DNA from 4 places in the Bacillus sp. SCT118 genome. Region 1 is predicted to be linked to each of the others. Evidence: riboswitches for the same ligand, from Rfam matches in the RefSeq annotation. Region 1 holds a riboswitch; each other region holds the start of a gene.

What was found. Region 1 has a riboswitch for S-adenosylmethionine ahead of ACQVGT_RS01140 (5-methyltetrahydropteroyltriglutamate--homocysteine S-methyltransferase). Riboswitches for the same ligand answer to the same signal wherever they lie in the genome.
Region 2: it holds a riboswitch for S-adenosylmethionine, as region 1 does, so the genes downstream of both, mtnK (S-methyl-5-thioribose kinase) here and ACQVGT_RS01140 (5-methyltetrahydropteroyltriglutamate--homocysteine S-methyltransferase) in region 1, are expected to answer to the same signal.
Region 3: it holds a riboswitch for S-adenosylmethionine, as region 1 does, so the genes downstream of both, metN (methionine ABC transporter ATP-binding protein MetN) here and ACQVGT_RS01140 (5-methyltetrahydropteroyltriglutamate--homocysteine S-methyltransferase) in region 1, are expected to answer to the same signal.
Region 4: it holds a riboswitch for S-adenosylmethionine, as region 1 does, so the genes downstream of both, metK (methionine adenosyltransferase) here and ACQVGT_RS01140 (5-methyltetrahydropteroyltriglutamate--homocysteine S-methyltransferase) in region 1, are expected to answer to the same signal.

Annotation. Positions count from the first base shown of each region.
Region 1 covers NZ_CP191225.1:221,387-228,723, reverse strand. Annotated here, with positions in the region: gene ACQVGT_RS01170 (sensor histidine kinase) at 1-209, shown strand, start outside; gene yxjL (two-component system response regulator YxJL) at 196-852, shown strand; gene pepT (peptidase T) at 902-2,134, shown strand; gene ACQVGT_RS01155 (hypothetical protein) at 2,239-2,367, shown strand; gene ACQVGT_RS01150 (hypothetical protein) at 2,657-2,920, shown strand; gene ACQVGT_RS01145 (LURP-one-related/scramblase family protein) at 3,048-3,536, shown strand; SAM riboswitch class I at 3,602-3,708, shown strand; gene ACQVGT_RS01140 (5-methyltetrahydropteroyltriglutamate--homocysteine S-methyltransferase) at 3,790-4,923, shown strand; SAM riboswitch class I at 4,992-5,098, shown strand; gene ACQVGT_RS01135 (5-methyltetrahydropteroyltriglutamate--homocysteine S-methyltransferase) at 5,176-6,312, shown strand; gene ACQVGT_RS01130 (3-hydroxybutyrate dehydrogenase) at 6,365-7,138, opposite strand; gene ACQVGT_RS01125 (CoA transferase subunit B) at 7,155-7,337, opposite strand, start outside.
Region 2 covers NZ_CP191225.1:2,638,537-2,645,873, forward strand. Annotated here, with positions in the region: gene mtnE (methionine-glutamine aminotransferase) at 1-1,013, opposite strand, end outside; gene ACQVGT_RS13385 (carbon-nitrogen family hydrolase) at 1,108-1,887, shown strand; SAM riboswitch class I at 1,971-2,127, shown strand; gene mtnK (S-methyl-5-thioribose kinase) at 2,221-3,414, shown strand; gene mtnA (S-methyl-5-thioribose-1-phosphate isomerase) at 3,422-4,483, shown strand; gene ACQVGT_RS13400 (hypothetical protein) at 4,517-4,642, opposite strand; gene ogt (methylated-DNA--protein-cysteine methyltransferase) at 4,733-5,230, opposite strand; gene kinE (sporulation two-component system sensor histidine kinase KinE) at 5,227-7,337, opposite strand, start outside.
Region 3 covers NZ_CP191225.1:886,921-894,257, reverse strand. Annotated here, with positions in the region: gene sufD (Fe-S cluster assembly protein SufD) at 1-401, opposite strand, end outside; gene sufC (Fe-S cluster assembly ATPase SufC) at 419-1,204, opposite strand; gene ACQVGT_RS04450 (YuzK family famiily protein) at 1,398-1,535, opposite strand; gene ACQVGT_RS04445 (carboxymuconolactone decarboxylase family protein) at 1,729-2,106, opposite strand; gene metQ (methionine ABC transporter substrate-binding lipoprotein MetQ) at 2,392-3,216, opposite strand; gene metP (methionine ABC transporter permease MetP) at 3,230-3,898, opposite strand; gene metN (methionine ABC transporter ATP-binding protein MetN) at 3,891-4,916, opposite strand; SAM riboswitch class I at 5,022-5,128, opposite strand; gene ACQVGT_RS04425 (SCP2 sterol-binding domain-containing protein) at 5,243-5,587, opposite strand; gene ACQVGT_RS04420 (thioredoxin family protein) at 5,694-6,014, opposite strand; gene ACQVGT_RS04415 (toprim domain-containing protein) at 6,016-6,378, opposite strand; gene ACQVGT_RS04410 (YusG family protein) at 6,456-6,692, opposite strand; gene gcvH (glycine cleavage system protein GcvH) at 6,748-7,131, opposite strand; gene ACQVGT_RS04400 (arsenate reductase family protein) at 7,198-7,337, opposite strand, start outside.
Region 4 covers NZ_CP191225.1:1,122,403-1,129,739, reverse strand. Annotated here, with positions in the region: gene alaP (alanine permease AlaP) at 1-1,154, opposite strand, end outside; gene asnB (asparagine synthase (glutamine-hydrolyzing)) at 1,291-3,189, opposite strand; gene metK (methionine adenosyltransferase) at 3,339-4,541, opposite strand; SAM riboswitch class I at 4,709-4,847, opposite strand; gene pckA (phosphoenolpyruvate carboxykinase (ATP)) at 5,044-6,627, shown strand; gene ACQVGT_RS05700 (DUF2584 domain-containing protein) at 6,666-6,908, opposite strand; gene ACQVGT_RS05695 (alpha/beta hydrolase family protein) at 6,960-7,337, opposite strand, start outside.

The DNA of each region.
Region 1 (7,337 bases):
ACAAGTCCCATCTCTATGTCACAATCACCGACGACGGACAATTCACCGGCAGCCTTACTTATGGATTTGGCCTGACAGGAATGAAAGAGCGCGCAGAAAAAGCAGGCGGTTCCCTTACTTTCAGTGCCGTACAGCCGAGCGGCCTGAAAATTGAGCTGTCATTGCCGCTCATGACAACGAATAAGGAGCAAAAAGATGAACAAAGATAAAATACGCGTCGCGCTTGCCGATGATCAGCCGCTTGTGCGTGAAGGCTTCCGCTACGTCATCAACGCACAGATGGATATGACGGTTTCTGGCGAGGCCGGCGACGGTCACGATATTATAGCACTCGCAAAACAAACAAAACCCGATGTCATCCTCATGGATGTCCAGATGCCGCATTGCTCAGGCATCGAAGCGGCAAAAGACATTATGTCCGCACTTCCAAATACAAAGATAGTCATTTTAACCACCTTTGACACGGAAGAATACGTATTTGAAGGCATCCGTGCGGGCGCAGTCGGCTATCTGCTGAAGGATACACTTCCTGAAGAGTTGATAGATGCGATTCGCGCTGCGGCGAGAGGCGAGGCGATTTTTCGTACAGTCACAGCTGCTAAAATTATCAGTGAGACATTTCGGGCGAAGCAACAGCCTCATGCCGAAGAACTGGCAGAGCCGTTCACCAAAAGAGAGCTTGAGGTTCTTCAGCAAATGGCCTACGGACTGAGAAATGAGGATATTGCTGAAAAGCTTTTCGTCAGTGAAAGCACTGTGAAAACCCACGTGCACCGCATCCTGCAAAAATGCAATGCCCAAGACCGGACACAGGCAGTCGTTTTTGCCATTCGAAACGGTATTGTGCAATAGAAATCTCTCATCCCGCCATGCTAAAATAAGACAAAGGAGATGATTGGAAATGAAAGAAGAAATCATTGAACGGTTTACTACATATGTAAAAGTCGACACACAGTCCGATGAATCCGTTGACACTTGTCCTTCCACACCCGGCCAATTGACATTAGGAAACATGCTCGTTGATGAATTGAAGTCCATCGGCATGCAGGATGCAGCCATTGATGAAAACGGCTATGTCATGGCAACTCTTCCCTCCAATACTGAAAAAGACGTGCCGACAATCGGCTTTCTCGCTCACGTCGACACCGCTACAGACTTTACCGGCAAAAACGTGAATCCGCAAATCATCGAAAGCTATGATGGAAAAGACATCGTTCTTAACGAACAGCTGCAGGTCACCCTGTCACCTGATCAATTCCCTGAGCTGTCTGGCTATAAGGGCCATACACTCATCACCACAGACGGCACCACCCTTCTCGGCGCAGACAATAAGGCCGGTATCGCTGAAATCATGACAGCCATGGATTACCTCATCAAACACCCTGAAATCAAGCACGGCACAATCAGGGTCGCCTTTACGCCTGATGAAGAAATCGGAAGAGGGCCGCACAAATTTGATGTGAAACGGTTCAATGCTTCCTTTGCCTACACGGTTGACGGCGGGCCGCTCGGCGAGCTTGAATATGAAAGCTTCAATGCCGCTGCCGCAAAAATTACGATTAAAGGCAACAACGTACATCCCGGAACAGCTAAAGGGAAAATGATCAACTCTGCGAAAATCGCGATGAAGCTGAACAGCCTGCTGCCGGCAGACGAAGCGCCTGAATATACAGAAGGCTATGAAGGCTTCTACCACCTGCTGTCGATTCAAGGAGACGTAGAGGAAACAAAGCTCCACTACATTATCAGAGACTTTGACAAAGAGAATTTCCAAAACAGAAAAGAAACAATGAAGCGTGCCGTTGAAGAACTTCAAAACGAATACGGGCAAGACCGGATTCTGCTGGATATGAACGACCAATACTACAACATGAGAGAGAAAATTGAACCTGTCATCGAAATCGTCAACATCGCCAAGCAAGCGATGGAAAACCTCGGCATCGAACCGAAGATTTCTCCCATCCGCGGCGGCACCGACGGATCGCAGCTGTCCTACATGGGGCTTCCAACGCCAAACATCTTTACAGGCGGGGAAAATTTCCACGGCAAATTTGAATACATCTCAGTTGACAACATGGTCAAAGCCGTAAATGTCATCGTTGAGATCGCAAAGCAGTTTGAAGCGCAAGCGTAATGCCAAAAGCCAGTCCAAAAAAGGACTGGTTTTTTTGTGTGAAAATGAAACATTTTAAACGCGTCCTCCGTAAAACAAGTATCAATAAATGAGGAGGAAAAACAATGACAAAACATGCAATCGCTGCAAAGAGTCTCTTGAAAAAATGGATCATTTCCAGGCCGCTTAACATGCAAAAGAAATCCAGCCCATTTCAAAAAATCAGAAAAATGTTCAAACGCTTCTTCAAATAAAACATTCAAATCCCCTAAATACAATCCGTATTCACCCGTACCGCCCAAATGCTCCGTAATTTGGGTTTTTTGTGTTCAATTCCGAAAAATAGGGTATAAACCAAACAAGCAAGAAAACAGCACCCATAAACAGGTAATTCGAATTATGTAAACTTAGGTTAAAAGTTATATAAAGGAATTTATTTTACCGTCGATAGTAACTATAGAACCACTCATCAACAAGAGCAAACAGCGTGATTCAAGACTATTTTCAGGTCATCAGGTTATACTGTTTCAGAGGGACAGTTTCTTGTTATTTATTGATTTAGAATTTTTTGAATACTTTTTGGCATTTTATCCGTACAATAGAGAGTACCAAAACTTTTTTTGGGAGGTATGTAATATGATCCTATTTATTATCATCGCATTATGCGGCTATCTTCTTTTTTCTTTCAGCAAGGACAATCGCCGCAAACCGCAAAAGACAAGCCCTCTGCCAGCAGCCGCACCTCATCAAAACAACCTAATCGACCTTGACGCCATCCGCCAAAAACGCCGGATGCATCTTTCCTAATTCTATATTTCAAACGAAAAGGCTGCTGAATCACGCAGCCTTTTAAAATTGTTTTGATTAGAGCCTGAAACCTTTTCGCCCTCTATCCGTAATTTCATACAAGGCAAATCCAAAGGAGACTTCAGCAATGATCGAGTTATTTATGAAACAAAAAATGTTCTCATTTAAAGATGCATTTCACATTTATGACCGGAACGAACAAGAAACATTCAAGGTGGAGGGGCGTTTTTTCTCGTTAGGAGACTCATTACAAATGACAGATACATCCGGAAAAACGCTCGTTTCCATAGAACAAAAACTAATGTCTTTATTGCCGCGCTATGAGATTTCAATTGGCGGGAAAACAGTTTGTGAGGTAACGAAGAAAGTAACGTTTTTCAAACCGAAATTTGTGATTTCCGGGCTTAACTGGGAAATCGATGGTGATTTATGGAGGGATGAATTCCAGCTGACGGACGGGGAAAATGTCCGGATGTCAGTGAGCAAAAAGTGGCTCAGCTGGGGTGATTCCTATCACTTGCAGATTGCAAACGAGGAAGATGTTCTGATTTGCACTGCCATCGCTATCGTGCTTGATATGGTTTTATATAACGATGAAGATGAAAGTATTTTCTAAAAAGCATTGACAATTGATCCAAAAGTAATAATATTAAGATAATTGAAATCTGAATATGAAGTTGTACCTTATCAAGAGAGGTGGAGGGACTGGCCCTATGATACCCGGCAACCGCTGTTTCAAACAGAATGGTGCTAAATCCTTAAGAACATTGCGTTCTTGCAGATGAGGCGGAGATTTGATCGTTCAAGCTCTTCCTTCACAAAGGAAGAGCTTTTTACATGCTCAATATTTCAGAAAAGAGGCGAATAACATGGCTCAACAAACGAATGTTGCAGGACAAAAAACAGAAAAACAACGCAAAGCACCTTTCCGCGCCGATCATGTCGGCAGTTTGCTTCGTTCCGTTCCGGTGAAGGAAGCCCGGCAAAAAAAAGCGACTGGTGAGATGACAGCGGAACAGCTTCGTGATATCGAAAATCAAGAGATCACCCGCATCGTGGAAAAACAAAAAGAAATCGGTCTCAACGTGGTAACAGACGGGGAATTCCGGCGTTCCTGGTGGCATTATGACTTCCTGGAAGGGCTTGACGGTGTGGAACCGTTCATCCCGGCTGAGGGGATTCAGTTCCATAACACAAAAACGAAAGCGCGCAGCATCAAAGTGACGGGAAAACTCGATTTTACGAGCCACCCAGCGCTTGCTGATTATCAATTTTTACATGAGATTGCCGGTAACGCGACGCCAAAATTGACCATTCCCAGCCCAAATATGCTGTTTTTTGGCGAAAAGGCGGATAAAGGGATTTATGACGATCAAGAGGAATACTTTCATGATCTGGCCCAAGCGTACAAAAAAGCAATCAAAGCCTTCTATGATGCTGGCTGTCGTTATCTCCAGCTTGATGATACGTCATGGTCTCTCTTCTTTGAGGAAAAAGGCAGAGAGGTTGTCCGGGCGCTCGGCGGTGATCCAGAAACATTGCCAGCCATATTTGCCAAAACAATTAACGATGCCGTCGCAGACCGGCCTGACGATTTAACGATCACAATGCACATTTGCCGCGGCAACTTCCGCTCAACCTGGGCGGCATCAGGAGGGTACGACGCTGTAGCGGAAACGATTTTGGACGGCTTAAACCTTGACGGCCTTTTCTTGGAATACGATGATGACCGCTCAGGAAATTTTGATCCGCTCCGTTTTGTGAAACGCAAGGATCTGCAAATTGTGCTCGGCTTGATCACATCGAAATACGGCGAGCTTGAAAATCCTGAGGATGTGAAACGCCGCATCAATGAAGCCGCGCGTTTTGTCAGCTTGGACCAGCTATGCCTGAGCCCGCAGTGCGGTTTCGCCTCTACAGAAGAAGGCAACCTTCTGACAGAGGAGCAGCAATGGGCAAAGCTTCGCCATGTCATCGACATTGCCAACGATGTGTGGAGATAATCTATCATTGACAGAAATAGAAAATGTGTGAATAATAGATACTATCAGAAAATTTCATAAAAAGGTTTTCCTTATCAAGAGAGGTGGAGGGACTGGCCCTGCGATACCCGGCAACCGCTGTTTAACAGAATGGTGCTAAATCCTTTAGAGCAATGATTGCTCTTGAAGATAAGGTTGAGATTGTCACGCAAGCTCTTCCTTATCCAAAGGAAGAGCTTTTTTATATTTGAATGGAAAGAAGGAATGGACAACATGTCACACCAAACAACACCCGCAGAACAAAAATCACTTCAAAGAAAAAAACCGCCGTTTCGCGCGGATCAAGTCGGAAGCCTGTTGAGATCTGAGCCCGTTAAAAAAGCGCGGCTGCAAAAAGCGGCCGGCGAAATGACCGCTGAGCAGCTTCGCCAAATTGAAAACGATGAAATCATCCGCATTGTGGAAAAACAGAAGGAAACCGGCCTGAACGTCGTGACAGACGGTGAATTCCGCAGAGCATGGTGGCACTTTGATTTCCTGGAAAACTTAGATGGCGTTGAGCCGTTTACTCCTGAGCAAGGCATTCAATTCCATAACGTACAGACAAAAGCACGCGGCATTAAAGTCACAGGCGATATCGACTTTTCAACTCACCCAATGCTTGAAGATTATTCGTTTCTCCATAGCATTGCCGGTGACGCGACGCCAAAGATGACGATTCCAAGCCCGAATATGCTGTTTTTCCGCGGAAAACTGGAAAAGGATGCGTATAAAAAAGATTATCACCTTTTCCAGCATGATGTATCCAAAGCATATAAAAAAGCGATTCAAGCGTTTTATGACAGAGGCTGCCGCTACCTCCAGCTTGATGATACAGCGTGGGCCGTTTTCTTATCAGAAAAAGGCTTAAAACAAATCGAAGCGTTCGGAACAACGCCTGATGAGCTTCGCCAGCTGTTTGCGAAATCGATTAACGACGCGATTGCAGACCGCCCGGATGACTTGACGGTAACCATGCATATTTGCCGCGGCAACTTCCAGTCCACTTGGACAGCGGAAGGCGGCTATGACGCAGCCGCCGAAACCATTTTTGACGGTTTGAATCTTGACGGACTTTTCTTAGAGTATGATGATTCACGCTCAGGCGGTTTTGAGCCGCTCCGTTATGTAAAACGATCTGATCTTCAGCTTGTTCTTGGCTTAGTGACATCTAAATTCGGTGAGCTTGAAAATCCGGATGACGTGAAACGCCGAATCGAAGAAGCGTCCCGTTATGTAAGCTTAGACCAGCTTTGCCTCAGCCCTCAATGCGGATTTGCTTCAACTGAGGAAGGCAACAAGCTGACTGAAGAACAGCAATGGGCGAAGCTCCGCCATGTGGTTGAGATCGCTAATGATGTTTGGAAATAAGCAAAGAAAAAACACACTTGATTCCCTAGCGGAGCAAGTGTGTTTTTTTATGTCACTGTGCGGTGTAGCCCCCATCAAGGACGACAGCCTGCCCAGTGACGCCCTTCGCCTTCTCGCTTGCCAAAAACACGGCATAATCCGCAATTTCCTTGACGGAAAGCAGTCGCTTTTGCGGCACAAGCGGAAAAATGACTTGTTCAAGTACAGAGTCGTAAGGGACATTTCTCGTTTTCGACAGATCGCTAAGCTGATTGCGTACAAGCTGGGTATCGACATAACCCGGGCAGAGCGCATTGACTGTTATGCCGTGGGGCGCGCCTTCCAGCGCCCCGACTTTTGTGAGTCCAATGACGCCGTGCTTGGCGCTATTATAAGCGGATTTCCCTGCAAAGCCGACTAATCCATTAACAGACGCGATATTAATGATTCTGCCAAACTGCTGTTTTTTCATGATCGGAAAAACATGCTTCATTGCAATAAAGGGCGCCGTCAGCATGACCTTGATCAGCTGTTCAAAGGTTTCTGTCGGAAACTCTTCAATCGGAGCGACGTGCTGAATACCGGCATTGTTCACCAAAATATCCAAGCGGCCGTATCGTTTTTGGATGACGTTCACCGTATCAGCAACTTGCGCTTCCTTTGTCACATCATACGGAATGGCCGCCGCGTCCAAGCCTTCTTCTGCAAGCTTGGAGGCTGCTTGTTCACATGCTTCCGGACGGAGGTCTGAAACGATGACGCTAGCGCCTTCACGGGCGAATTCTCTTGCCATTTCGAATCCGATTCCGCCGGCAGCCCCTGTCACCAAGGCGACTTGTTTTCTCATGTCAAACACCTTCCCATTAAGAATTGAGTACAGACTGGCTTACAGCGAAATCAGCTTCTGTTTTTTCATAAACCTCTTCAATTGTGACACCATCCTGAAGCTCCGTCAGTGTCATGCGGCCGTTCACAAAATCAAATACAGCCAAATCCGTAATCAGCCTGTGCACGACTTTCTGGCCTGTCAACGGAAGGGAGCATGT
Region 2 (7,337 bases), 1.6 Mb from region 1:
TGCTCAGAAGTATAGCCTTCAGGCACAGGCAGCCATGCAAAAAAAGAACCTGCAGGAGCTGTTACATCCCAGCCGATTTCCCGGCATGCCGTGATCCAAGCGTTTCTCCTGCTCTCATATCTGGCATTTTGCTCTGCCACACACGTCTGATCGGCTAACAGTGCCTCTGCTGCAGCCTCCTGAGTCGCTCTGAAAAGACTGACAAACATATGGTCTTGATAAAGATTGATCGCTTCAATGACCGAAGCGTTTCCGACGGCAAAGCCAACCCGCCATCCTGCCATGTTATACGTTTTTGACAGCGTGTAAATTTCAATTCCGATATCCTTCGCACCTTCAGTCTGCAAAAAGCTTAAAGGCTTGCAGCCGTCAAATCCTACAGCGCCGTAAGCAAAATCGTGAACGACGCAGATTCCGTTTTCAGTCGCAAAACGCACGGTATCTTCAAAGAACTCGGAAGTAGCAACAGCTCCGGTCGGATTATTCGGATAATTTAAATACATCAATTTCGCCTGTTCCCTTGCTTCAGCGGCTATGCTGCTGTAATCAGGGAGAAACGCCCTGTCCTTTACGAGCGGCATCATTTCCATCTTCGCTTTTGCAAGTGTGACACCCGACCAGTAATCAGGATAACCCGGATCGGGAACCAAAATCGTATCACCGGGATTCAACAAGCATTGCGGGAGCTCGACTAGACCGGCTTTTCCGCCGAATAATACAGCGACTTCGGTTTCCGGATCCAGATCAATGCCGTATTCTCTTTTGTAAAATGCAGCAGCCGCTGACTTCAGACGGTATGAGCCGCGAAAAGACGAATATTTATGATTCTCAGGATCAGCAACAGCTCGTTTCATCTCCTCAACAATATGCTCAGGAGTCGGCTGATCTGGATTTCCCTGTCCTAGATTGATAACGTCATGTCCTTCTGCGAGCTTTCGGTTCACTTTCTGCACCAGAGAAGCGAAGAATTGTTTAGGCAATTCCTTCAATACATGAGACTGTTCAAATTTCATCTATTCTCACCTTCTAAAAAAATCTTGAAATGATAGTCCATCATCATATATGGTTAAATGAAAAAAGTAAAGAAAAATTTGGGGTGTTAAAAAGATGAAATGGACGATATCTTGTCTTCAATTTGATATTTCATACGGAAAACCTTCGGAAAATATAAAAAAAGCTGAATTTTTCATCGAAAAAGAAAGCAAACATGCTGATGTTCTTGTTCTGCCTGAATTATGGACGACCGGATATGATCTGGCCAATCTTGATGAACTCGCTGACGAAGACGGCCGCTCCGCTCAGAGCTGGCTGAAGAAAACGGCAAAAAAACATGGTGTTCATATTGTCGCCGGATCGGTCGCTGTCAGAAAGAATTCTGATGTTTATAATACAATGTACATCGCGGATAAGGAAGGGCAAATCATTAAAGAGTACAGAAAAGCCCATCTTTTTCAGCTGATGGATGAGCATCTGTATTTATCAGCCGGTTCCGAAGACGGATACTTTGAGCTTGACGGTGTCAAAAGCTCAGGATTGATCTGTTACGATATCCGTTTTCCGGAATGGATCAGAAAACATACGACAAAAGGCGCCAACGTGCTGTTTATTTCTGCGGAATGGCCTCTTCCCCGCCTTGATCATTGGAAAAGCCTGCTTATTGCGCGGGCCATTGAAAACCAATGCTTTGTCGCAGCCTGCAATTGTACCGGTTCAAATCCGGATAATGAATTTGCAGGACATAGCCTGATTATTGATCCATGGGGGCGTGTACTTGCTGAAGGCGGCCGGGAAGAAGGCATAGTCCGAGCGGAAATCGACCTTCAAGAAAGCGCAGAAGTTCGGGAGAGCATTCCTGTTTTCGATGATATCAGAAAAGATTTATATTAAAAAATATATTGACAACTAACTATATTACCTGTTACCATGTTCATCAACTGATAAATTAGAATTGTCAAACAAGTGAATATATTCTCTTATCGAGAGTTGGGCGAGGGATTTGGCCTTTTGACCCCAACAGCAACCGACCGTAATTCCATTGTGAAATGGGGCGCAGCTTTTTCGCGCCGAGACGCTGGTCTCTTAAGGCACGGTGCTAATTCCATTCAGATCTGATCTGAGAGATAAGAGAGGCGGACATAAAAATGTTAAGCCTCCTTCTCTCTGAGAAGGAGGCTTTTTTACGGCCACATATTAAGGATTACATATTTGGAGGTTATGATGATGGGAGTCACAAAAACACCTTTATACGAAACGTTAAATGAAAGCTCCGCTGTGGCGTTGGCGGTGAAGCTTGGCCTATTTCCAAGCAAAAGTACGCTGACATGCCAGGAGATCGGAGACGGCAACTTAAATTACGTTTTTCATATTTATGATCAAGAACATGACAGAGCATTGATCATTAAACAGGCGGTTCCGTATGCAAAAGTGGTGGGAGAAAGCTGGCCGCTGACAATCGACCGTGCAAGAATCGAAAGCAGCGCTCTCATCCGTCAGGGCGAGCATGTGCCTCACCTGGTTCCAAGAGTGTTTTATTCTGATACGGAAATGGCGGTTACCGTCATGGAAGATCTCTCTCACCTCAAGATCGCAAGAAAAGGGCTGATTGAGGGTGAAAACTATCCTCATCTGTCGCAGCACATCGGTGAATTTTTAGGAAAAACACTTTTCTACTCATCAGATTACGCGCTTGAACCTAAGGTGAAAAAACAGCTTGTTAAACAGTTTACAAATCCAGAGCTATGCGACATTACGGAAAGACTTGTTTTTACAGATCCTTTCTTCGACCATGACACAAATGATTTTGAAGAAGAGCTTCGTCCTTTTGTCGAAAAGCTCTGGAATAATGACAGCGTTAAAATCGAAGCCGCTAAGCTGAAAAAGTCATTTTTAACGTCTGCGGAAACGTTGATTCATGGTGATTTGCATACAGGAAGCATTTTCGCAAGTGAGCACGAAACAAAGGTGATTGATCCTGAGTTTGCTTTTTACGGACCGATCGGCTTTGATGTAGGGCAATTTATCGCCAACTTATTTTTGAACGCACTCAGCCGTGACGGGGCTGACAGAGAGCCGTTATATGAACATGTCAACCAGGTCTGGGAAACGTTTGAAGAGACGTTTAGTGAATCTTGGCAGAAGGACAGTCTGGATGTTTACGCCAACATCGACGGTTACCTCACTGATACGCTCAGCCATATTTTTGAAGAAGCAATCGGATTTGCGGGCTGTGAGCTGATACGACGCACGATCGGCCTTGCCCATGTAGCTGACCTGGATACGATCGTGCCGTTTGATAAACGAATCGGCAGAAAACGCTTGGCGCTCGAAACCGGCACAGCCTTTATCGAAAAACGTTCGGAATTCAAAACGATAACAGATGTTATTGAATTATTTAAGTTACTTGTAAAGGAATGATCTATTCATGACCCATTCATTTGCTGTTCCACGTTCTGTTGAATGGAAAGAAACAGCTATTACCATTTTAAATCAGCAAAAGCTTCCTGATGAGACGGAATATTTGGAGCTGACGACGAAAGAGGATGTATTTGATGCGATTGTCACGCTCAAAGTAAGGGGCGCTCCGGCGATCGGCATTACGGCTGCCTTCGGACTGGCGCTTGCTGCCAAAAACATTGAAACAGATAATGTCACGGAATTCCGCCGCAGACTGGAAGACATCAAACAATATTTAAACAGCTCACGGCCTACCGCCATTAATTTGTCATGGGCGCTTGAGAGACTGAGTCATTCGGTCGAAAACGCGATTTCCGTAAATGAAGCAAAAACAAACCTTGTCCATGAATCCATTCAGATTCAGGTCGAGGATGAGGAAACGTGCCGGTTGATCGGCCAAAACGCCCTGCAGCTTTTCAAGAAAGGCGACAGGATCATGACAATCTGCAATGCCGGCTCAATCGCGACAAGCCGCTATGGAACGGCGCTAGCTCCGTTTTACTTGGCCAAACAAAAAGATTTGGGATTGCACATTTATGCCTGTGAAACAAGGCCTGTCCTGCAAGGTTCACGCCTTACTGCTTGGGAGCTGATGCAGGGGGGCATTGATGTCACTCTGATCACAGACAGCATGGCCGCCCATACGATGAAGGAAAAACAAATTTCCGCTGTTATCGTCGGAGCCGACCGAATTGCAAAGAACGGTGATACGGCAAATAAAATCGGCACATACGGTCTTGCTATTTTAGCAAACGCCTTTGATATTCCGTTTTTTGTCGCCGCACCTTTATCTACATTTGATACAAAGGTCAAATGCGGCGCTGATATCCCGATAGAGGAACGGGATCCCGAGGAAGTCAGGCAGATTTCCGGAGTTCGGACCGCTCCATCCAATGTGCCTGTCTTTAATCCCGCTTTCGACATTACACCTCATGATCTCATCTCAGGAATCATCACAGAAAAAGGGATTATGACCGGAAACTATGAAGAAGAGATTGAACAGCTGTTTAGAGGAGAAAAGGTGCATTAAAAAACCGCTGGACTTTGCTCATTTGGAGCCGAGTCAGCGGTTTTTTTGTTTCTTTTTGTTAACATTGATGATTTCATCTTTTTGAGCGCTTGATAAGATATGCAGTTTCACAAACAGTTCGGCAAAAACGGCAAGTTTCTCAGAGCGGCTCGGCTTCAATTGCTTTGTCCTCCTTTTTCATCAGACCAACTTTTTTAACTTAATAAAATGATATGTCGGCCGTGAAAAAAAGGGAACGTGCCATATGTTTTATTTTTCTTTATAGGAGATTCGCTCGATGTTTAGCAAAAATGCTTTGATCTCGGTTTTGCTTCCGGCGTATCCTGTTAACGCACTGTTTTTGCCGATCACTCTGTGGCACGGGATAAAAATCGGCAGGTCGTTACGTTTATTAGCCTGTCCGACAGCCCGCACCGCTTTCGGACTGCCGACCGCAGCGGCAATATCCGCATAGCTTCGGGATTCACCATATGGAATCCTCTCCAGCGCCTGCCACACTTTTTGCTGAAAAGGAGTGCCCTTTTGGCTGAGCGGCAGGGAGAATGTCTTTCTTTCGCCTGCGAAATATTCTTGAAGCTGTTGTTTCGCTTCTGCAAGATTAGGTGTTTCCTTGTGCTCAGTATTCTGAACCGTTTCTTTCCAATCCACCCAATCTTCCTGACTGAGAAATAGACGAGTGATCAGGCCCTCCTCTTCGGCAATGATAAGTTCACCGAGCGGCGTTTCGGCTGTCGTATAGTAGTTCATTCATCATTCCTTCTTTCTTCAGCATTCTGTCTGACAGGAAGCGTAATATGGAAAACGGTGCCCTTCCCTTCTTCACTTTCCACCATAATCTCGCCTTGATGTTCTTCAATAATTTTATAGCTTACCATAAGCCCAAGTCCAGTTCCCCGTTCCTTTGTCGTATAAAACGGTTCACCAAGTCGCTTTAATTTATCTTCTGTCATTCCGATTCCCTCGTCTTTTAAGGAGATAAGAACATGATCTGGATCCAATGCCTTTATCGTTACAAAAATATTTCCGCCGTCAGGCATCACTTCGATGGCGTTTTTTAATATATTGATAAAAACCTGTTTCAGCTGATTCGGTTCACAGTAAATCGGGGGAATGTCGTCAATTAAATCAAGTTGCATTTGTACATTGCTGAGATTGGCTTGCGCATTTAGAAGGTCTATCGTGTCCCTCATAATTTGGGTAACATGTTTTTCCTCATACATAATGGCCTGGGGCTTGGCTAAAATCAAGAATTCGGTGATGATGGATTCGATGCGCTTTAGTTCTGAGGTGATCACGTTGAAGTAAAGGGCGTAGTCTCCCTCGACACTCCCTTTCAGAAGCTGAATGAAGCCTTTAAGAGCAGTCATCGGATTTCTGATTTCATGAGCAATGCCGGCTGCGAGTTCGCCGACAACATGAAGGGTATCTGATTTGCGCAGGCGTTCCTCCAATTCTTTTCGCTCTGTTACGTCTTTAAAGATAGCCAAGTTCATATTTTGAATAATATTCCGTTTAAAAGAGAATTCGAGTTTTCTGTTATCACCGCTGCTCAGCAAAAATGGAATTTCGTTGTCCATTTCATCAAAATTAATCTGCCTTGCCGGTGATGCCAGATTTTCTATTTCATAAGCAGAAATAATATCTAACAGGCTGTGCTGTTTTATCTCTTCATGTGACAGTCCCAAAATATGGCTTGCTAACGGGTTGGCGTCGATGATCCTGTATTGATTGTCGAACAATACATTGCCGTCCATTGAGCCGTTGAACACTTTTCTGAATTTAAGCTCGCTTTCCCGAAGCTCCTTTTCCATCCGCTTTCTGTCGCTTACATTTCTTAAGATCGTCAAATGCTGATTTTCAAGGATTGTCCGTTTTGAAGTAAATTCAAGCTCTTTGAATTGCCCGTTCCCCATTTGAAACAGCAGCTCTTCTCTGATCTCTCCGTATTTTGCGTATTTCCTTTTCGTTATGCTGTATTTCTGCTGCGAGTCAACGAGAAAATCACACAGCTTTCTTTTCAACAGCAAATTCATCGGCAGCTCAAAAATTTTACAGGCTGATTGATTCGCTTTTACGATTCTTCCGTCATTCGACCAGATGATGATGGCGTCCATTGCATTTTCAAAGATTTCTCTGAAGCGCTCCTCACTTTTAAAGAGCTGCAGCTCCATAGACCGCTTCTCTGTGATATCCCTCATAATGGACATATAAAAACCGCTGATGATGTTTGATGTAATCGTGAATTCAAATAGTTTTTGAACTCCTGAACGAAGCTTGACAGGCAGCTCCCCCTTCGCTTTTCCCTTGCGGTTGAGCGCCTTCCAGATATTGTCGAAATCTTTTCGTGAGCCGCTGTCTATAAACTCATACAAAGATAAATGAGACAGCTCATTATGATTGATTTCAAAGCTTTTACAAAAGGACAAATTGGCATCAATAAAACCGCCATCTTTATCAAACAGGACGATTCCGTCAACTGCTCTGTCAAACAAGTCCTTAAAAAGCTGTTCATTCATAGAGAATTCCCGCTCCAGAATCTTCTTAGAAGATATGTCCCTCATGACAACAAAAAAGAAATCCTCACCAATGCCTCTTTTGGCCAGAAACTCTATGTATTTTGTTGCCCCGCAATCAAGCCTGATCGGAACCTCCTTCCACAGAAAGCCTTTTTTAAAAAACTTCTTTACGGAAAGATTCAGTTCATCCTTTGGGATTGAAAACAAAAAATCCAAAACAGAACGCTTTTTCAAATCTTCCGAGTCAACTTGAAGCATCCTTTCTGTTGCTTCATTTGCCTGAACAATCCGCATTTCGTTATCACAAATAAAAATAGCATCGAGCGTATTGTTGACAA
Region 3 (7,337 bases), 670 kb from region 1:
AAGTATTTCTCCACCAAGTCGCTGTGCTCACGTGCAGCAGTCAGAATATCAGTGAAGATGACGCCTTTGTCTTTCAATTCTTGAGAAAGAGAAAGATGTGCCGGCGTCTGGTCACGCTGTACGTATAATGTTTTATCTTCGTTTTCAACGTCGATCAGCGCTTTCACTTCATCAGTCAAATCTTCTAATGAAGAAAGCGGTTCGTTATCAACTGTATGCTTCGCGAAATTCGTGAAGTTCCAGTTTGTGATTTTTGTTTTGTCAGGTTTCGGCATCGGCAGATCCTCAGCTTGTTCAAGAGCCTGTAAGCGCAGGTTCTTCAGCCAGGCAGGTTCTTGGTGCTTTTCGGAAAAGCTTTTGAGATACTCCTGATCTACGGATAGTTTTGTACCTAGTGTCATATTAATCCCCCTAACGCTTACGCTTCTTGGCCAACAGTTTCGTCTTCAATGCCAAGTTCTTGTTTGATCCAGTCATAACCTTCTGCTTCAAGACGCTGTGCAAGCTCTGCACCGCCGGATTTTACAACGCGGCCTTGCATCATAACGTGAACAACATCCGGAGTGATGTAGTTTAACAGGCGCTGATAGTGAGTGATCATCAGGCAGCCGAAGTTTTCGCTGCGCATTTTGTTGATTCCTTTAGATACAACTTTCAAAGCGTCAATATCAAGACCTGAGTCGATTTCATCAAGGATGGCGATTTTCGGTTCAATCATCATTAATTGAAGGATTTCGTTGCGTTTTTTCTCCCCGCCTGAGAAACCTTCGTTAAGATAGCGCTGAGCCATTTCAGGGTCCATTTCAAGGAACTCCATGTTTTCGTCCATTTTGCGGATGAATTTCATAAGAGAAATTTCATCGCCTTCTTCTCTGCGCGCGTTGATTGCTGAGCGAAGGAAGTCGGCATTTGTCACACCGCTGATTTCACTTGGGTACTGCATCGCAAGGAATAAGCCTGCCTGCGCACGCTCGTCCACTTCCATCTCCAGTACATCTTTGCCGTCAAGCGTGATGCTGCCTTTTGTTACTTCATATTTAGGATGCCCCATAATAGCAGCTGATAAAGTGGATTTACCAGTTCCGTTCGGGCCCATTACTGCGTGGAATTCTCCACCTTTTATTTCAAGGTTTACACCCTTTAAGATCTCTTTTCCTTCGATTTCAACGTGAAGATCTTTGATCGTTAATGTTGAAGCAGCCATATCTATACCTCCAAAAATATATAATCATTATTCTCATTTTATTCTCATTCTAATTTTATAACAAATGAAAAGTAAATACAACTTTTTATCGTGCCTCGCACATTCCTCAAGTTTAACAAAGATCGGCACTTTATTAAAGCCATTGAAAAAGAAAAAGAGTGGATTCCCACCCTTTTTTAAAAGATTGATTTTCTCAATAAGCGCCCGCAGAAATCCGCTTGCTTTTTTGATAATCAAGCTCTCTCTGCCGCTCTACTTTCATTCTTGTTTCCAGCCGGCGTCCGTATTCCTCGTATCCAATTCCATGTGACAGCTGCATCGCTTTTTCCATTTCTGACGTATAATCGAGGTTCAGTCTGTCCTGGCTGCTGCAAATAATGAATCAATCCCTTCATATATTTGCTTTCTATTGTATCAGTGCTTCGTTGGATGCCGCAAAAAGGATATGGCTTGAAATAGCAGCAGATGAGACGAAAGCATCCACTCAGTTCAAATGAGAATGGTTTTTCGGAATATTCCTTCTCTTAATGCGTGGTGTTTCCGAATTCCTCAATGCACTGTTGAACGACTGTCACGCCTTGGCTGAAAGCTGCGCCGCCTCCAAATGCCGCTGCCACACTGACGGCTTCGAGAATGTTTTCTTCTGTCGCTCCCTGATCGAGACAGCCTTTTGTATGATAGATCATGCAATATTCGTCCTGAGCATTGATGGCAATTCCGAGGGCGATCAGCTGTTTTTCTCTTTCAGTCAGAGAATTCCCGGCAAAGCACTGTTCAGTAAATTCGTTAAATTTTCGTCCCATCAGCGGCATCTTTTGTTCAAATGTGCCTAAACCATGTTTATATTGTTTTAACGCGTCCTGCATGCTTCCTCTGTCTTGATTCAAAGAAAATCCCTCCATCTGTTTAACATTCCTTTTTATTATGAACAGCTTTTAGGAAAATACGCGAAGAAAACCCCGGATTTCTCATCCGGGGTTTCACCGTGTCAGCAAACCCTCGCATTCGTTGTCAGACCTGCGCGTTGGTGCTCACGAATTACAACATTCGCTCCGCTCCAATGCTCGGCCTTCCTAGACTTCAAGGGTTTTCAATCACGCTGAAAAGATGACAAAGCCCTAAAACGAATATCGTTTTAGGGCTTTGTCAATAATTGAACCCCGGATTTCTCATCCGGGGTTTCTGTCTTATTCAGATACAGGAAGCACAGCTCCGTCGTATTTTTTCTCGATGAAGTCTTTGATCTTTTTAGAGTGAAGAACTTCCATCAGCGCTTTGATTTTTGCAGAATCTTCTTCCCCTTTTCTTACTGAGATGATGTTAGCGTATGGGTTGTTTTTCGTTGATTCTACTTCAATTGCATCTTTTTTAGGATTTAATTTATTTTGGATCGCATAGTTTACATTGATGAAGGCCGCGTCTCCTTCTTTGTTTTCATATGCTTTTGCCGTTAATTCAGGCGCTACTTTTTTGAATTCAAGGTTTTTCGGGTTTTTCTTAATGTCTTTCAATGTTGCGTCAACTGTTTCCACCTTAGAATCAAGAGTGATTAATCCAGCGTTTTCAAGCATTGCAAGCATACGGCCTTGTTCAGCAACGTTGTTTGTCAGAATGATTGTCGCACCGTCTGGAAGGTCTTTCAGCGATTTGTATGTTTTAGAGTAAATACCGAATGGCTCTAAGTGAACAGCACCGGCATTCACAAGTTTGTAATCTGTGTTTTCTTTCATTTCTTGCTCAAGGTAAGGAATGTGCTGGAAGTAGTTCGCGTCCACTTCTTTATCAGCTAAAGCTTTATTGTACATTTTGTAATCACTAAGCACTTTCACTTTCAGCGTATAGCCTTTTTCTTTCAGCAATGGTTCAGCTTCTTTTAAAATTTCCGCATGCGGTGTTTTCGTTGCCGCAACGACAATTTCTTTCTTGCCGGATTCAGCGCCGTTATTCGAACCGCAGGCAGCCATAACTCCTGCAAATACAAGCAGTAATGCACCCAAAAATAGCTTTTTCAATGTAAATCCTCCCTTATCGTTTGTCTATAATATTTGTTATTAGATCACCGATGATTTGAATAATAAACACGATGATTAAAATAAACACAGTAGCAACGAAGGTAACATCAGCGTTATTAGACTGATATCCTTCTACGTACGCAAGGTTTCCAAGGCCTCCTGAACCAATGGCTCCGGCAATTGCCGTTGAGCCGATCAAAGCGATGGCAGTAACCGTAATGCCAGAAATAAGAGCAGGCATTGATTCCGGAATCAGCACTTTGAAAATAATCGTAGACGTTTTCGCGCCCATTGATTTAGCGGCTTCAATCACACCTTTATCCACCTCACGTAGCGCGATTTCAACAAGGCGCGCGTAAAATGGTGCCGAGCCGATTACCAGCGCCGGCAATGCGGCGTTTGGCCCTAAGATCGTGCCGACTAAAAATTTCGTAAAACCTAATAGTAAAATAATTAAAATAAGGAATGGAATCGATCTGAATATGTTAACAACGGCCGCAATCACAGAGTTGACCGCTTTATTCTGCCAGAGGCTTCCTTTGCTCGTCAGAAAGAGCAGCAAGCCGAGGATGACCCCGATGACAAAAGCAAACAGTAAAGAAATCAGCGTCATATAAAGTGTTTCATATGTCGCGTTCCATAATTCAGTTAAATCAACGTTCGGGAAGTATTTTTCAAACATTCGTGATCACCTCTGCTTTCACCTGTTTGTCATTAATGAATCGGATCACGTTTTGCACTTCTTCCTCGTCTCCGTCAATGTGGATGAACAGTGAACCGTAAGCCCCATCCTTCGTCTGCGAAATCTTCCCTTGCAGAATATTAACGCTGACATTGAAGTTTCTGATCATCTCTGTAATCAGAGGCTGTTCAGCTGACTCACCGACAAATGTGAGCTGAACCATTTTTCCTGATGCTGTATCATCAAGAAGATGCTGAAGCGTCTCTTTCGTTTCTTCCGGCTCTGTCACCTGTTGAACAAATCGTTTTGTCATTTGTTCCTTTGGATTTTTAAAGACATCGAGAACCTCGCCTTCTTCGACCACCTTGCCGTTTTCCATGACGGCGACTCTGTTGCAGATTTTACGGATGACATGCATTTCGTGCGTAATCAGCACAATCGTCAAACCGAGTCTTTCATTAATATCGGACAATAGATCCAGAATTGAATCTGTCGTTTGCGGATCTAATGCTGATGTCGCTTCGTCACAAAGGAGAACCTTCGGATTGTTTGCAAGCGCTCTGGCAATTCCGACACGCTGCTTCTGACCGCCGCTCAGCTGGGACGGATATGATTTTTCTTTTCCTTCTAAACCTACCAGTTTAATCAGTTCATTGGCGCGCTTGATCCGCTCGCTCTTTTTCACCCCGGCAATTTCTAAAGGAAACATGATATTATCTCTGACAGTCCGCGACCAAAGCAAATTGAAATGCTGGAAAATCATACTGATCTCATGGCGTGCTTTTCTTAAACCGCGTCCATTTACTTCGTTAATCTTGGTTCCCGCCACTTCCACGGTTCCTGAGGTTGGTTTCTCAAGGCCGTTCAGCAGACGGATTAAGGAACTCTTACCAGCTCCGCTATATCCTATAATTCCAAAAATCTCACCTTTTTTAATGGAAAGCGAGACATTTTGGACAGCATTGACATCTCCATGTTTCGATTTGTAAACTTTTGAAACATCCTGAAGATTGATCAAAGCAATCACCTGCCTTAACACTATTCTAAGAAATCTTCCGGTTTTTTCTGCAAAAGAAAAGCCTTTCTGCACACTTGAGCAGAAAGGCTTATATAAAATGCCTTTCTCTCATCTTTCAAAGCTGAACGCTTCGTGTGAATTGGCACCATTTCAACAGCGTTGATGGTTGCCGGGCTTCATAGGGCACTTCCCTCCACCTCTCTTGATAAGAGAAATATATAGTCTTTTTCGTCCGGAAATTCTTAATGTAGAATAGCACGGCGAATGATTAAATGTCAATAAAATAAATGATGTCAACTTTTACTATTATAATAATTTATTATTTTTTAATTTTTTAAAATCCTCTGAAAAAATCCATTTGTCAGCCAGAGAATGGCTTCCAGTTTTAACAGGGCCCTGAATGATCCCTTTACTTTGAGGCTTCCGCTCTGAATCAGGTGCTGAAGGGAAATGTCTCCGTGCAATAAATCAATAATTTCCGTTTGGTTTCCGTAAAAGGTCAGGTTGGACGTTTGGGGCGGGGAAACTTTTTTCATTTCTCCCTGTTCGTTTATTGAGACGGTTAAGGCTTCTGCTTCTCCTTGGAAGGTAATGAGCAATGTTGAGGCATTCAAAAGGGGTTTTAAAAACAGATGCTGATACTCATCTTCTAAAACTTCCGCTTTCTCCATATGTACAACCTCCTATTTGTTGGTCATACATACACATTTCTCTCTTTGTCGCAAGAACCCCTTTATAAAACGAACGACAATTTCATTGGATATGCTGAGAAATATGTCATAAATGGGATGCGGAAGATGATTTTTGTTTGATCAGCTCATATAAATAAGAAACGGAATGAAATGCATATCCTCTTTCGACCATCTTTCCGCCTTTAAACAGCAGAAAACAAGGGACGCTTTCAATTTGATACGCTTTTGCGAATGTCGGAGAGTAATTGACATTGTTTTGATAGAAGGCGACATCAGGCAGCATTTCTTTCACCACTGTCAGCATTTTGCTTGCAAGCTGGCAGGTGCCGCAAAACGGAGTATATAAATATAGAAGGTACACATCATCTTCAATGTGGTCAAGTTCGTGTTCTTGGAGTTCTTTCATGCTATACACCTCGGGACTTTCTTTCAAGAAAAATAGTATGGACATTCAGATTCGCACGCAGCAATACAGAGGCGACATGGTGCCTGGGCGCAGCCGCTACTTCCTTATAGGCTCTGTCGATATGGAGATGGCAGGCTTCATTAAATTCACGCTTCAGCTGTTTTCTCAATTTCTCACCTGATTCATCAGCATCAACTAATATATAGACGTCTTTATCATAAAGCTCGTCAGCCAATTCCTCAAGCCTCAGCTGGCTGATTGTTCCGTTTGTGCAGATAATGCGCACCGGCTCATTCAGGACGCTTTCGATTTTCTCTTTATCTGATTTCCCCTCGACAATCATAACCTTTTCCAGCTCATCCATCTTCATCTTGTTCACCTGCCGCGTCAAATTTGAAACGTTCAGATTGTAAAAGAAGGCAGTGAAATTCACCGCCAACATTAACACCAGCCGTTTTCGTAGTCACAATCTACATATTTTGCGTCGTCTCCAGAGACCACATCGGCTGTCTTATAAAATTTCTCATTTTCAAAGGAATAACCGGACTTAAGCTCATATTCATTCATGCTTGTCATTTGGCCGATCATCTCATTATCATGATATAACGAGAGCCGGCCATTTTGAAAGCGGCCTGTCACGTCATTGGTGACATCGAGCTTTTGTTTGTCGAAAGCCATATTGGACACCTCCCATAACGTTAGCGTGTCCAATTGCTTTTACGGCTATCCTGTTTTAGTCTTCTTGTGTCATCTCTTCGTATTGCTCTGCTGTCATCAGTTTTTCAATTTCAGAAGCGTCAGATGGCTCAACGACGATCATCCATGCTTTTTCGTACGGAGATTCGTTGACGAATTCCGGACTGTCATCAAGATCTTCGTTTACTTCCACAACCGTTCCGTTAATCGGTGCATAAAGCTCAGATACCGTTTTAACGGATTCAACACTGCCGAATGGCTCGTCCGCTTTGATTTCAGCGCCCACTTCAGGAAGTTCGACAAACACGATGTCGCCTAATTCGGACTGGGCAAAATGCGTAATTCCGATTCTGGCTTTTTCTCCTTCAACTTTTACCCACTCGTGTTCTCCTGAGTAACGCAAATCTTTTGGTATGCTCAATTGAATCCCTCCATTTTTTACAGCACTATAATTAGAAGATACCACACTTTTCAAAAAAAATTTACATTAAGCCCAGTTTTCTTCAAATTGGTCTTCTTTAAATCCGACAGTCACTTTTTCGCCGTCTGTTGTAAGCGGGCGTTTGATCAGCATACCATCTGAAGCCAGCAGCTCGAGCTGTTCGTCCTCTGACATGTGATACAGCT
Region 4 (7,337 bases), 900 kb from region 1:
TTCCTGTATTTTATTTGAGAAAGCAAAATGATTGCCCACGTCCAAATCGCTCCGAACGTCGCAATACTTGTAACCCAAGTAAATACCTTCGCAGGGACAACATAGTTTAACAGCACTCCAACTAATAAAGCCCCCGCTGAAGCCAGAACAGCTTTACCCGGGATGCCGCCTTTCGTCAGCTGACCATATGCTTGTGGCGCCTCTTTCTGTTCCGCCAAGTTAAACAGCATCCGTCCTGTGCTGAAAATACCGCTGTTGCATGAAGACAGCGCGGCAGTCAACACGACAAAGTTAATGATACCTGCTGCCGATGGAATGCCCACTTTTTGAAATGTGAGAACAAATGGACTTCCTTGAGAGCCAATTTCCTGCCACGGGTAAATAGACATAATGACAAATAAAGCGCCTACATAAAAAATCAAAATCCGCCAAAATACTGTATCGATTGCTTTGGCTAACGATTTTTGCGGGTTTTTCACTTCGCCAGCCGTCACCCCGATCATTTCAATCCCTAAATAGGCGAACATGACCATTTGAAGAGACAATAGAACCCCTTTTAATCCATGAGGGAAAAATCCTCCGTTGTTCCACAAATTGCTGATTCCAGTGGCAATGCCCCCATTGCCGACTCCTGCAATAATCATCAATAAACCGACAGCAATCATGGATAAGATCGCAACAATTTTAATCAATGCGAACCAAAATTCCAGCTCGCCGTAAGCTTTGACAGCCAGGAAATTAACACCCGTCATAATGACCAGCGCCGATAATGCCCAAATCCAGTTTGGCACGTCCGGAAACCAGAACCCCATATAGATGCCGACAGCAGTAATTTCAGCCATACAGGTGACAACCCATAAAAACCAGTAGTTCCACCCTGTTAAATAGCCTGCAAGCGGTCCCAAATAATCACGCGCATACCTGCTGAAGGAGCCTGCGACCGGTTTTTGAATGGCCATTTCCCCAAGCGCTCTCATAATAAAAAACATGACCAGGCCGCTTGCGGCATACGCTACCAAAATACCAGGCCCTGCTAATTGAATAGCTGATGCGGAGCCGAGGAACAACCCTACTCCTATAGCAGCTCCTAAAGACATTAAAGAAATATGCCTTTCTTCGAGTCCGCGGTGCAGCTCTTGTTTTTGTTTTTGCATGCTTTCTTCTCCCCTAGAAAAAAATATCATTAAATCATTTTTCTGAATATTCCGTACGAATTGGGTAAACCAATGATGATGGAGAAATAAAAGGATAACAACAAGGCTTTCGACTACTCGAAAGCCTTGTTGTCTGTTACACAAAGATGACTTCTTTAGGCTGATGGCTCAGCTCTTCAGGCATATACCGTTTTTCAATATTGATGCTGTGCCAGATCATAAAGATCAGTACAGTCCAGATTTTACGGCTGTTATCAGCCTTGTCCGCACAATGGTCTTCAAGAAGCTGAAGGACATAATCCTTATGGATATAAGCATCCGTTTGGCTTTCCTGAATAATATTCCGCACCCATTCGTTCATTTCGTTTTTCAGCCAATGACGGATCGGTACAGGGAAACCAAGCTTTTTGCGGTTTAATACGTGCTCAGGCACAATTCCTTCAGCGGCTTTGCGAAGAAGATACTTCGTCGTGCCGTTCTTCGTTTTCAGCTCATCAGGAATTTTTGAAGCGACGTCGAATACGACTTTATCCAAGAACGGCACACGCAGTTCCAAAGAATTCGCCATCGTCATTTTATCCGCCTTTAACAAAATGTCGCCGCGCATCCAAGTGTGGATATCGACATACTGCATTTTGTTGATATCGCTGTACGAGCTGCTTTCTGTAAAGTAAGTCTTCGTCACATCACGATATGAAAGGTTCGGATTATAATGCTTCAACAGCTGCTTTTTGACAGACTCTTCAAAGATTTTCGCGTTACCGATATAACGATCTTGAAGCGGAGTGCAACCGCGCTCAAGCAGGCTCTTTCCTCTCATACCTTCAGGCATAACGGCAGCAACGTGCAGAAGCATCTTTTTCAGGCCGGACGGAATCCGTTCAAACGGTTTAAGCGAAAGCGGCTCACGGTAAATGTTATATCCGCCGAAGAGCTCATCCGCTCCTTCACCTGATAAAGCAACCGTAACATGTTTTTTCGCTTCTTTTGCAACAAAGTACAACGGAATCGCTGCCGGATCAGCAAGCGGGTCATCAAAATGCCAAACGATCTTCGGAAGCTCATTCATGTATTCATCAGGCGAAATGACTTTGCTGATATTTTCAATGCCCAGCGCCGCTGCCGTTTCTTTCGCTACATCAACCTCACTGAAGCCCTGCTGTTCAAAGCCGACAGAGAATGTTTTTAAGCTTGGATGAAATTCTTTCGCAACAGACACAATAAAGGAAGAATCAATCCCGCCAGACAGGAATGAACCGACAGGAACGTCACTTCTCATATGAACGTTTACAGAGTCATAGATCGCGTCTCGGACTTCTTTCACAAGCTTGTCTTCTTCAGTCTGAACCGGCTTGAAGTTCGCTTTGAAATACGTTTTGAATGTGATATCGCCGTCCGGGCGGATTGTGAACTGTGAACCCGGCTCTACTTTTTTCACATGGGCATCAAGCGTGCTTGGTTCAGGAACAAATTGGAAAGACATGTACTGCTGCAATGCCTCTTTATCTATTTCAATATCATTCTGAGCAACCATTAAACTTTTTCTCTCTGAGGCAAAATAAACCTGATCATTGATCGTTGTGTAGTACAACGGTTTAATGCCGAATGGATCTCTTGCCCCATAAAGCACATGATCGTTTTTATTCCAAATCAGAAAGGCAAACATACCGCGCAGTTTGGACGCCGCTTCTTCTTTATAGTGACGGTAAGTCGCAAGAAGAACCTCTGTGTCCGAATCCGTGTTGAATGTGTACCCCTTTGCTTCAAGTTCTTCTCTCAGTTCAATATAGTTATAGATTTCTCCGTTAAAGATAATCCAATATGTTTCATCTTCATATGATAAAGGCTGTCCGCCATTTTCTACATCAATAATGCTGAGCCGTCTGAATCCGAAGCCGACGTGCTCATCATGGAAATATCCATCACTGTCAGGACCGCGGTGAACGATCATTTGGTTCATTTGTTTGATTAGTTCTTCTTGATCAGCGGTTTGAGCTAACGGATGCTTGTTAAAAACCCCGACAAATCCACACATAGTATTGCCTCCATAATTAAAATTGTCATCATTGAACCCCTATTTATAGACGCTGTGAATAGTATTTGGTTTCACAGTTATGTAAAAAAATAAACATGAATACAACGATAAAAAAGGGAAAGCCGCTTAACCAGTAAGCGGCTATAAAATTATTCTCCTAACGCTTCTTTACGCAGCTGCTCCGCTTTGTCTGTGCGCTCCCAAGGAAGGTCAACATCGTGACGTCCAAAGTGGCCGTACGCAGCAGTTTGTTTGTAGATCGGACGGCGCAAATCAAGCATTTTGATAATGCCGGCAGGTCGTAAATCAAAGTTATTGCGAACAACTTCAATCAATTTTTCCTCAGAAGCTTTTCCGGAACCGAATGTGTTGATTGAGATTGACACAGGCTGTGCAACACCGATCGCGTAAGCAAGCTGTACTTCGCAAGAATCAGCAAGCTCAGCCGCAACGATGTTTTTCGCAACGTATCTTGCCGCATAAGCTGCAGAACGGTCTACCTTCGTCGCGTCCTTACCTGAGAACGCGCCTCCGCCGTGGCGTGCATAGCCGCCGTACGTATCAACGATGATTTTGCGTCCTGTAAGTCCCGCATCCCCTTGAGGGCCTCCGATTACGAAACGTCCTGTAGGGTTGATGAAATATTTTGTTTCTTCATCAATCAGCTCTTCAGGAACAACCGGATTGATTACATGTTCTTTAATGTTGCGCTGAATTTGCTCAAGTGTAATTTCAGGGTGATGCTGAGTTGAAATCACAATCGCGTCAATGCGGACTGGTTTGTTATTTTCATCGTACTCAACCGTTACCTGTGTTTTGCCGTCAGGGCGAAGGTACGGAAGAATATCTTCTTTACGGACTTCACTTAGGCGGCGGGCTAATTTATGGGCAAGTGAAATTGGAAGAGGCATAAGCTCTTTCGTTTCGTTGCACGCATAACCGAACATTAATCCTTGGTCACCCGCACCAATCGCTTCAATTTCTTCGTCGCTCATTGTGCCTTCACGGGCTTCAAGCGCTTGGTCGACGCCCATCGCGATATCAGCAGACTGCTCATCAATTGATGTTAAAACCGCACAAGTTTCCGCATCAAATCCGTATTTTGCACGTGTGTATCCGATTTCTTTAATGGTTTGGCGAACCGTTTTCGGAATGTCAACATACGTAGAAGTTGTGATCTCTCCGCTTACAAGAACCAAACCTGTTGTCACAGATGTTTCACAAGCAACACGCGCGTTAGGGTCTTTCTTTAAAATTTCATCTAAAATGCTGTCAGAAATCTGGTCACAGATTTTATCCGGATGCCCCTCCGTAACAGATTCTGATGTAAATAAACGACGATTTTTACTCATGATTTGCTTCCTCCTGCACAAGGCCTCCCGAAAGACCTTGTATATATGATACGGAACTCGCTCCCTCTTATACAATGTACAGTTATATTAGAGAATGTTAATTGGCATATTTATGAAATAAAAAAACCTTTTCCATCGAGGAAAGGGTTTGGTCTTTGTGCCTTTCACTCTTATCGCTCAAGGAATCATACAACCTTGCAACAGGTTAGCACCTTGGTTGTCTCACTCAGTTGAACATAATAAATAACAGAGAAACCGGTTGCTGGGCTTCATAGGGCCTGTCCCTCCGCCAGCTCGGGATAAGAGTATCCGCTCAATGAAATATCTTATCGTAAAAGGGTTTGCAATGTCAATATGATTCAGAAGAAATAGGCACCTATATTGAGGGAAAACAATGGAAATGCACACACAAAAAATAATAAATAGTATAGACTATTTGAAAATATATGTTATACTAATTCACAATTAGCAAAACACAAAAAACGATAAAGGAAGGTTTCATATGAACTCAGTTGATTTGACCGCTGATTTACAAGCCTTATTAACATGTCCAAATGTGCGTCATAATTTATCAGCAGCACAGCTAACAGAAAAAGTCCTCTCCCGAAACGAAGGCATTTTAACATCCACAGGTGCTGTTCGCGCGACAACAGGCGCTTACACAGGACGCTCACCTAAAGATAAATTCATCGTGGAGGAAGAAAGCACGAAAAATAAGATCGATTGGGGCCCGGTGAATCAGCCGATTTCAGAAGAAGCGTTTGAGCGGCTGTATACGAAAGTTGTCAGCTATTTAAAGGAGCGAGATGAACTGTTTGTTTTCGAAGGATTTGCCGGAGCAGACGAGAAATACAGGCTGCCGATCACTGTCGTAAATGAGTTCGCATGGCACAATTTATTTGCGCGGCAGCTGTTTATCCGTCCGGAAGGAAATGATAAGAAAACAGTTGAGCAGCCGTTCACCATTCTTTCTGCTCCGCATTTCAAAGCGGATCCAAAAACAGACGGCACTCATTCCGAAACGTTTATTATTGTCTCTTTTGAAAAGCGGACGATCTTAATCGGCGGAACTGAGTATGCCGGTGAAATGAAGAAGTCCATTTTCTCCATTATGAATTTCCTGCTGCCTGAAAGAGATATTTTATCTATGCACTGCTCCGCCAATGTCGGTGAAAAAGGCGATGTCGCCCTTTTCTTCGGACTGTCAGGAACAGGCAAGACCACCCTGTCGGCAGATGCTGACCGCAAGCTGATCGGTGACGATGAACATGGCTGGTCTGATACAGGCGTCTTTAATATTGAAGGCGGGTGCTACGCTAAGTGCATTCATTTAAGCGAGGAAAAGGAGCCGCAAATCTTTAACGCGATCCGCTTCGGGTCTGTTCTCGAAAATGTCGTTGTTGATGAAGATACACGCGAAGCCAATTATGATGATTCCTTCTATACTGAAAACACGCGGGCAGCTTACCCGATTCATATGATTGATAACATCGTGACTCCAAGCATGGCCGGCCATCCGTCAGCAATTGTATTTTTGACGGCTGATGCCTTCGGAGTCCTGCCTCCGATCAGCAAACTGACGAAGGAGCAGGCCATGTACCATTTCTTGAGCGGTTACACGAGTAAGCTTGCCGGAACCGAACGTGGTGTAACGTCTCCTGAAACGACGTTCTCTACATGCTTCGGCTCACCGTTCCTGCCGCTTCCTGCTCACGTCTATGCTGAAATGCTCGGCAAAAAGATCGATGAACACGGCGCAGACGTTTTCTTAGTCAATACCGGCTGGACCGGGGGCGGTTACGGCACAGGCGAACGAATGAAGCTTTCTTACACTAGAGCAATGGTCAAAGCAGCGATTGAAGGTAAATTAGAGGATGCTGAAATGATAACTGACGATATTTTCGGCCTGCACATTCCGGCACATGTTCCTGGCGTTCCTGATCATATCCTTCAGCCTGAAAACACGTGGACCAACAAGGAAGAATACAAAGAAAAAGCAGTCTACCTTGCAAATGAATTCAAAGAGAACTTTAAAAAGTTCACACATACCGATGCCATCGCCCAGGCAGGCGGCCCTCTCGTATAAAAAACAAAAGCCAAGAGCAATTATGCTCTTGGCTTGTTTTAATTGACGGAATGCAAAGAAGTCAGCTTGTATGTAATGATGGTACGGCCTTCTTCCCATTGAAGCTTCTGCACTTCAGCGGTGCCTGACTTTTCGCCAAACTTTGTTTTGCGTACATCCATTGGAATCTCCATCGGATATACTCGGTATCCGTCCTTCTCTAACGTGAATATATTCTCATCTATGCGAACTTCTTTTCCTTTTGTCACAATCAGTGTATTAAATTCAACAGGCATTCCCAAAGTGAAATCCCCTTTCGTTCTCTTTTTTCTTTATCATAACATATTTCACTGTCAGCGGTTTTTCATCCATTGTGTGAGCTGCCGCACGATACGCCGGTTTTCTTTTGGCGGGAAATAATGTGTGAATGTACTGTAGTACCACGTCTCCACCGGCTTATGCAGTTGTTTTAGCTTCTCTTCTAATAAATAGGAATGCTGAATCGAAACATTTTGGTCTTTTTCTCCATGGATTAACAGCACGGGAGCCTGAATTTTGTTTACTTGGTCAAACGGTGTCCTCCATTGATATTCCTCAGGCACCTTTTTCGGTGTTCCGCCGATGACTCTTTTCATCATCCGCCGCAAATCCTGCCGCTCCTCGTATGTAAGAATCATATCACTGACGCCTCCCCAGGAAACAAATGAAGCTGCCTGCCCGCCCATTTCGAT